DNA from 3 places in the Salinicoccus roseus genome. Region 1 is predicted to be linked to each of the others. Evidence: predicted binding sites of a transcription regulator. Region 1 holds the regulator's gene; each other region holds the start of a gene.
What was found. Region 1 encodes Rex, which represses fermentation and respiration genes when NADH is low (regulators of the CRP and FNR family bind a similar motif). Its sites were predicted from a motif close to TTGTGAAATATTTCACAA; they were not measured.
Positions count from the first base shown of each region.

Region 1 (2,205 bases):
AATCAACGCGCCGACAAAGAAATACATGACAATGAGCAGACGCTTCCTCAACTCTTCCAGGTGCTCGGTAAATTCTTTTTTTTCCGAGTCTGTCATCTTACTTTTCACCTCTTTAAAAAAAGGTGGCTTTCGCCACCTCCAAATCTCTATACTTTTGTTTCTTCAGCTTTTTCAACTTCAACTGCTTCAATTTTCTTCGGCTGCTTTTTTCTCTCGAGTTCTTCTTCTTCGTCATCATCGTCCGTAGCAAGGCCCTTGGTTGCGTCTTTAAATTCCTTTAAAGTGGAGCCCATTGCGCGTCCGAACTGAGGAAGCTTCTTGGGTCCGAATATGATCAATGCTACCACAGCGATTACAATCATACTTGTCGGCCCTACTGCCATAAGCGTCCCCGGCATAAACATTTCGAGCATATTACCCCTCCTAGATATGTTTCATATAAAAGAATAGCGCCTGCAATTCAACACTCAAATCTATATTGTGTACATAGATTCCATCATTTACGTCCAATCTGATAGGTGTGAAGTTGAGTATACCCTTGATGCCCGCATCTACAAGCCGTTCAGCCATCGCCTGGCTGACCTCTGCCGGCAGGGTGAGTATCGCAACGTCTATGTTATGTCTACTGACCATATCTTCAAGTTCATCTGGATGATATACTAATGTATCGTTGATGGATGTTCCAACAATTTCATCATTGCTGTCAAAGGCGGCAACTACGTTCATTCTATCATTTATATTACTGAATTTGTAGTTTAATAACGCGCTGCCCAGATTGCCGGCACCAATGATCGCAACATTCTTCACTTCATTCCCCTGGATGTGTTCCATGAAGAAGTTCAGAAGGCTTTTGACATTGTAGCCGTACCCTTTTCTGCCAAGCTCCCCAAAATAGGAGAAGTCTCGCCTTATAGTGGCAGAGTCAATATCCAATGCCTCACTGATCTCTCTGGATGAGACTCTGTCCACACCGGATTTTTCAGAGTTCTTAAAAAATCTATAGTATAAAGGGAGACGTTTCATAGTTGCATTTGGGATTTTCTTTTTACTGTTCAAATGTCCCACACCTCGTTTATTACACTCTGTTGATATATTATAGCATATCTCGATTTTCATAGTGTAGTCAATGCCGTTTAATTTCATCGTTTTTTTAATTTATTTATTGTAGACTTGAAGAAAGTGAGGTAATGAATATGATAGTGATGCAATTGGGAAATGTAAAGAAATCATTCGGTACAGACATGATTTTTGAAAATATAAATCTTGAAATAAAAAAGGGCGAAACCGTCGGCATCGTCGGGAAGAACGGTGCCGGAAAGACCACGCTCATGAAAATGATGGCAGGCGAACTTGGGCTTGATGAGGGCCAGATCACCACTCCGAAAGGCATCTCCATCGGCTACCTGACCCAGCAGATGACACTGGAATCCTCCCAGACTGTGCGGGATGAAATGATGCGGCCGTTCTCGCACCTGCTCCGCATCCAGGAGGAAATGCAGAAAGTGACGACCTGGCTGGCAGAACATGACTACGACGATCCTGCCTACAGCGAGCAGGTGGAACGCTATGATACCCTGCAGAATTCATTCGAGTCGCAAGGAGGGTACACGATCGATGCACAGATCAAGACTGTCATCACCGGACTCAATTTCACCAAGGACGACCTCGACCGCAACGTAGATGCATTCTCGGGCGGCCAGAAGACACGCCTCGCCCTGGGGCAGATGCTGCTGTCAAAACCGGACCTGCTCCTTCTCGATGAACCGACCAACCACCTGGACATGGACACCGTGGCTTGGCTTGAACAGTACCTGAACAGTTTTACGGGTGCAATCGCAATCATCAGCCATGACCGCTACTTCCTCGACCGCACGGTCGATAAGATCTTTGAGGTGGAGATGAACCGCGGGACACTCTATCACTCGAACTATACAAAGTACGTGAAGGAAAAGGAAAAGAACTACAGCCTTCGCATGAAAGCCTATGAACATCAGCAGAAGGAGATCAAACAGCTCGAAACCTTCGTCGAAAAGAACATCGCACGGGCTTCGACGAGCAATATGGCAAAAAGCCGCCGCAAGAAGCTTGAGCAGATGGACCGGATGGATACGCCGCAGATCGACAGAAAAAGTGCACGCTTCTCCTTCGATATAAAAAGGGAGAGTGGAAACGATGTCCTCCGTATCAAGAGCCTCGACATCGGAT
Region 1 covers NZ_RKQJ01000003.1:350,275-352,479, forward strand. Annotated here, with positions in the region: gene tatC (twin-arginine translocase subunit TatC) at 1-96, opposite strand, end outside; gene EDC33_RS10925 (twin-arginine translocase TatA/TatE family subunit) at 147-383, opposite strand; gene EDC33_RS10930 (redox-sensing transcriptional repressor Rex) at 424-1,116, opposite strand; gene EDC33_RS10935 (ABC-F family ATP-binding cassette domain-containing protein) at 1,194-2,205, shown strand, end outside.

Region 2 (2,205 bases), on a different contig from region 1:
GCCACCGCAAGAATGTTGCCCGCGTCACCAATGCACGCTGCCCGAAATGCAAGAAGAAGATGACGCTGAGCGGCGAAGGTGACGGCCAGATCTTCACATGCAAATGCGGCTACAGGGAGAAGCTGTCCGCCTTCGAGGCAAGACGCAAGAAGGAAGGGCGCGGAAAGGTCGACAAGCGTACCGTCCGCAAGTATATGAAGGAGCAGGAGGACGAGGCGCCGATCAACAATGCGCTCGCCGAACAGCTCAAGTCACTGAACCTCGACAAGTAGGGCAGCAACTGCAGGTATTGAAAGCGGATTTGTATTTTGAAGTATCATGTGGCATAATACCTTTCATAGTTTGAATGAACGACAAAAACTGATGAAACACCTCATGACAGAGCATTATATGGAAACTTGTCCAAAGGATTGGAATCCATGCATCTGAATAAAAAGGAGAGGTATTTTGACACGTTGTAGAAATTGTGGAGATAATTGGAACGTAAGGGCAACACTCAAGCGATATACAACATCCACCCCGGGAATGCCATGTCCATCGTGCGGGGAAGTACAGTACCTGTCCAGGGAATATAGGGAACGCAGTATGCTCGTGACGCTGCTCATCCCTTTGCTGATGCTGATTCCGGCTTTCTTCAACATTCCCGTCGTCGCAATGGCAATAGTGTTCGTTGCAGCTTTTACCGCAATCGCCGTCATCCATCTGGCCACCATCGAGCTGGCGGATGAGCAGGAAACATGGCGGCAGAGACTGTATGAGTAATATATAAGTTAGAGAAAACGATTTTCAATGAAGGGCTGCCTGATTCAGGCAGCCCTTGTTTATTTATTCACAAAAATGTTATTTTCTGATCCTCTCCGCGATATTGCCCCGTAATATAATGGGGGCAAGAGGTGAGACGATGAAATTCAAAAAACAGAATCAGCATGGGGCATGGGCGATGGTGTTCATGCCATTGGTTATCGGTATGGTGGCCGGAGGGTTCCATCCGGCACAGCTTTTCTACATGGCAGGCTGGCTAATGATCTTCTTCATGGCGGACCATGTACTGTTCTTCATAAAGAAAAGGCGAAAGGGGGAGTATGGCTACCTGAAGGCGGCGGCTTTATTCTTTGTCCTTTCAGCAGCCCTGTTCATCTATCCATTGATGGTCGACTACCGCATATTCTTCTTTTTCCTCATGATGCTGCCTTTCGGTGCAGTGAACGTATACTTTGCGTCGATCAGGAATGAACGCAACATCTTCAATGACATATCCGCCATCACAATCTTTGCGCTCGCAGGAGGCGGCATCGCGTTCCTCAATCTGCATGTGCTGTCGTGGCCGGTGATATTCGTCAGCATCATCAGCATACTGTTCTTTACGAGCACAGCCCTTTTTGTCAAGACGATGATCCGGGAGAAGAAGAATCCGAAGTACAGGATTGCGTCGTATGCCTATCATGGAATTGTGTTCATCATCATGCTCAGCGCACACTGGATATTGGCACTCGCCTTCCTGCTCAGCCTGGTACGGGCCGTGGCACTATACGGCCGGGGCTGGAAGATGAAGCAGATCGGCATTCTGGAGATTGTGCATGCAGTATGGATGACCACACTCGTATCCGTACACATCACCAATTTCATGTGATGCATAAGCATGGGGACCGGAAGGTCCCCATGCTTCTTTGATATAATGGGGTCAGAGGGATTGTGAAGAGGGGGCTATTAATGTGGATGACCTTTATGGGATTGCCAGAGAGAGGCTGAACACCAGAACGACGAGCAGGGAAGGGAAAATGGGACACGTTGCAGCAGCGCTTATGACTGCAGAAGGCAATATATATACAGGTGTCGCGCTCGATCTGCCATCTTCCATCGGCTTCTGTGCAGAGCATTCTGCGATTGCTGCAATGGTGACTGCCGGTGAATATGATGTCGCGAGAATCATAGCTGTACATGAGGATGGCAGCATCCTTCCTCCCTGTGGCAGGTGCCGGGAGCTGATCAACCAGGTCGGTGAGGACAACTACGGGTGTGAAATCGGACTCTCAGGCAGGACTGTCCGTCTGGAGGAACTGCTGCCTGAGAGATGGGATGAAAAATATCTTCATCCGGATGTTTAGGCAGACATTCCGCAGCAGGCTGTAGTAATATATGAAGCATACTTAATGTTGGAAAGGTGATAGGATATGACACATTTCAATGAAATCAACACCGTTGCCC
Region 2 covers NZ_RKQJ01000001.1:429,728-431,932, reverse strand. Annotated here, with positions in the region: gene EDC33_RS02355 (DNA topoisomerase III) at 1-272, shown strand, start outside; gene EDC33_RS02350 (TIGR04104 family putative zinc finger protein) at 448-762, shown strand; gene EDC33_RS02345 (YwiC-like family protein) at 902-1,630, shown strand; gene EDC33_RS02340 (cytidine deaminase family protein) at 1,713-2,105, shown strand; gene EDC33_RS02335 (carboxymuconolactone decarboxylase family protein) at 2,172-2,205, shown strand, end outside.
Region 2: the regulator Rex is predicted to act here: its motif matches at 818-835, upstream of EDC33_RS02345 (YwiC-like family protein).

Region 3 (2,205 bases), on a different contig from region 1:
TGCGAATGCCGTGGCGGCGATACTGCTGATCGCATTCGCTCCCCTCTATGGGGTGACGATGGACCGGACCGGCAGGCGCAGGCGGTATGTCATCCTATTTACACTGCTGTGTGTCACCGTCTCTGTAGGCATGGGGATGTTCGGCGGCATGGACACAGCAAGGTGGTTCGGACTGCCGAACGGACTTGTATTGACCATACTGTTCTTCGTCGCCGCAAAGTTCGCCTTCAACTCGGGCAATGTCTTCTATGATGCCATGCTCTCGAGTTTAGGCAATAAAAAGGAGATTCCCCTCATTTCGGGCTATGGGGTTGCGCTGGGGTATATGGGCACCCTGTTCGGCATCTTCTCGGTTCTCCTGATCATCGGGGACGGGGCGGTGCATCATACATTCTGGCTGTCCGGGCTGCTCTTCCTCATCTTTGCGCTGCCGCTGTTCCTCATCAATAGGGACCCGCCAAGAGCACAGAAGCCGAAGCAGGCTTTTCTGAAAGGGTACCGGGACATCTATAGGACATTCGTCGAAGCACGGGAGTATCCATCCATATTCTATTTCATGATCGCTTATTTCTTCGTCAACGACGCCCTGGCTACTGCAATCGCGATGATGCAGCCCTATGCCACGACGGTCGTCGGGTTCGAGCCGGGTACCTTCCTCATCATCTTCATGGTGGCGACACTGTTCAGCATCATCGGGGCGATCGTATTCAGCTTCATCAATAGGGGATTCGGTTCGAAGCGCACTTTCGTAATCATCGCCGTGCTGCTGGCGGTCGCGGTGGCGATAGCGGCCATACCGCTGCCGATGTGGACTTTCTGGATCGCGGCTTCGCTCTTCGGCGTTGCGATGGGATCGACTTGGGTGGTGAGCCGGACGATGATCATAGAACTTTCCCCAGAAGGAAAAGAAGGGCAGTTCTTCGGTCTGTTCGCCTTCAGCGCAAAAATGAGTGCTGTCATAGGTCCCTTCATATATGGTTCGATCACACTGATACTGGCGGATTATGGAGTGCTGGCATCCCGCATGGCGATCACGAGCCTCATCGTCATGATTGTGATCGGGATACTGTTCCACCTTAGGGTCAAGGAGGACGGATCACCAGTTTAAATAATTGTAATTCAGGGCATGATACGGTAGAATAATAAAATGAGAATGATAATTATTTCACAAAATTGTCATGAATTCATCATGATCTTGAATGCCATAGAGGGACAATCCGTCTTATATTCAGGATACATTAATTGAGAGGTGATCGAATGGATGAGGTAATCATTGGTCGTGTACTGACTGCATCCACTTTGGGATTTCATATAATTTTTGCGACGATCGGTGTCGGCATACCGATTGTCTTCATGGTTCTGGAATTTCTGGGACTGCAGAATAAGGATGCCATGTACTTGACCATGGCAAGAAGGATAGCGAAAGGATATACGGTGACTGTCGCCGTCGGCGTCGTGACCGGGACCATCATCGGTCTCCAGCTCTCCCTGATATGGCCGGACTTCATGCGGCTCGGCGGACAGATCATCGCGCTGCCGCTGTTCATGGAAACATTCGCCTTCTTCTTCGAGGCGATATTCCTCGGCATCTTCCTGTATACATGGGACCGCTTCAAAAACCCATGGCACCACTGGCTGCTCAACATACCGATCGTCATCGGTTCGACTTTGTCCGCCGTGTTCATCACGACAGTCAACTCGTTCATGAACACGCCGGCAGGGTTCGATCTTGTGGATGGCGCTCTGGTCAATGTGGATCCGCTTGCAGCTATGTTCAACCCCTCCAGCTGGGTAAGGATATTCCACGTCGTAGTCACGGCATACATGACGGCGGTATTCATCATCGCTTCGATAGGTGCCTTCAAGCTGCTCCGTTCCAAGTTCAAGGAGGACAGGGAATATCATAAGAAGGGGCTCAAAGTCATGATGGTGCTCGGCCTGGTCATGGCTTCCCTGACAGTGCTCGCCGGAGACTTTTCGGCAAAATTCCTGCATGAGCATCAGCCTGAAAAGCTGGCGGCGATGGAGTGGCACTTTGAGACCGAAGACAATGCGGATCTGATCCTTTTCGGGGTCCTCGATGAGGAGACCCAGGAGGTCAGCTACGCGCTCAAGATACCGAGTGTGCTCAGTTTCCTCGCCGGCAATTCCTTCGATACCGAGGTGACCGGCCTGAACGACATACCGGAGGATGAACAGCCGCCG
Region 3 covers NZ_RKQJ01000001.1:813,804-816,008, reverse strand. Annotated here, with positions in the region: gene EDC33_RS04245 (MFS transporter) at 1-1,108, shown strand, start outside; gene EDC33_RS04240 (cytochrome ubiquinol oxidase subunit I) at 1,258-2,205, shown strand, end outside.
Region 3: the regulator Rex is predicted to act here: its motif matches at 1,154-1,171, upstream of EDC33_RS04240 (cytochrome ubiquinol oxidase subunit I).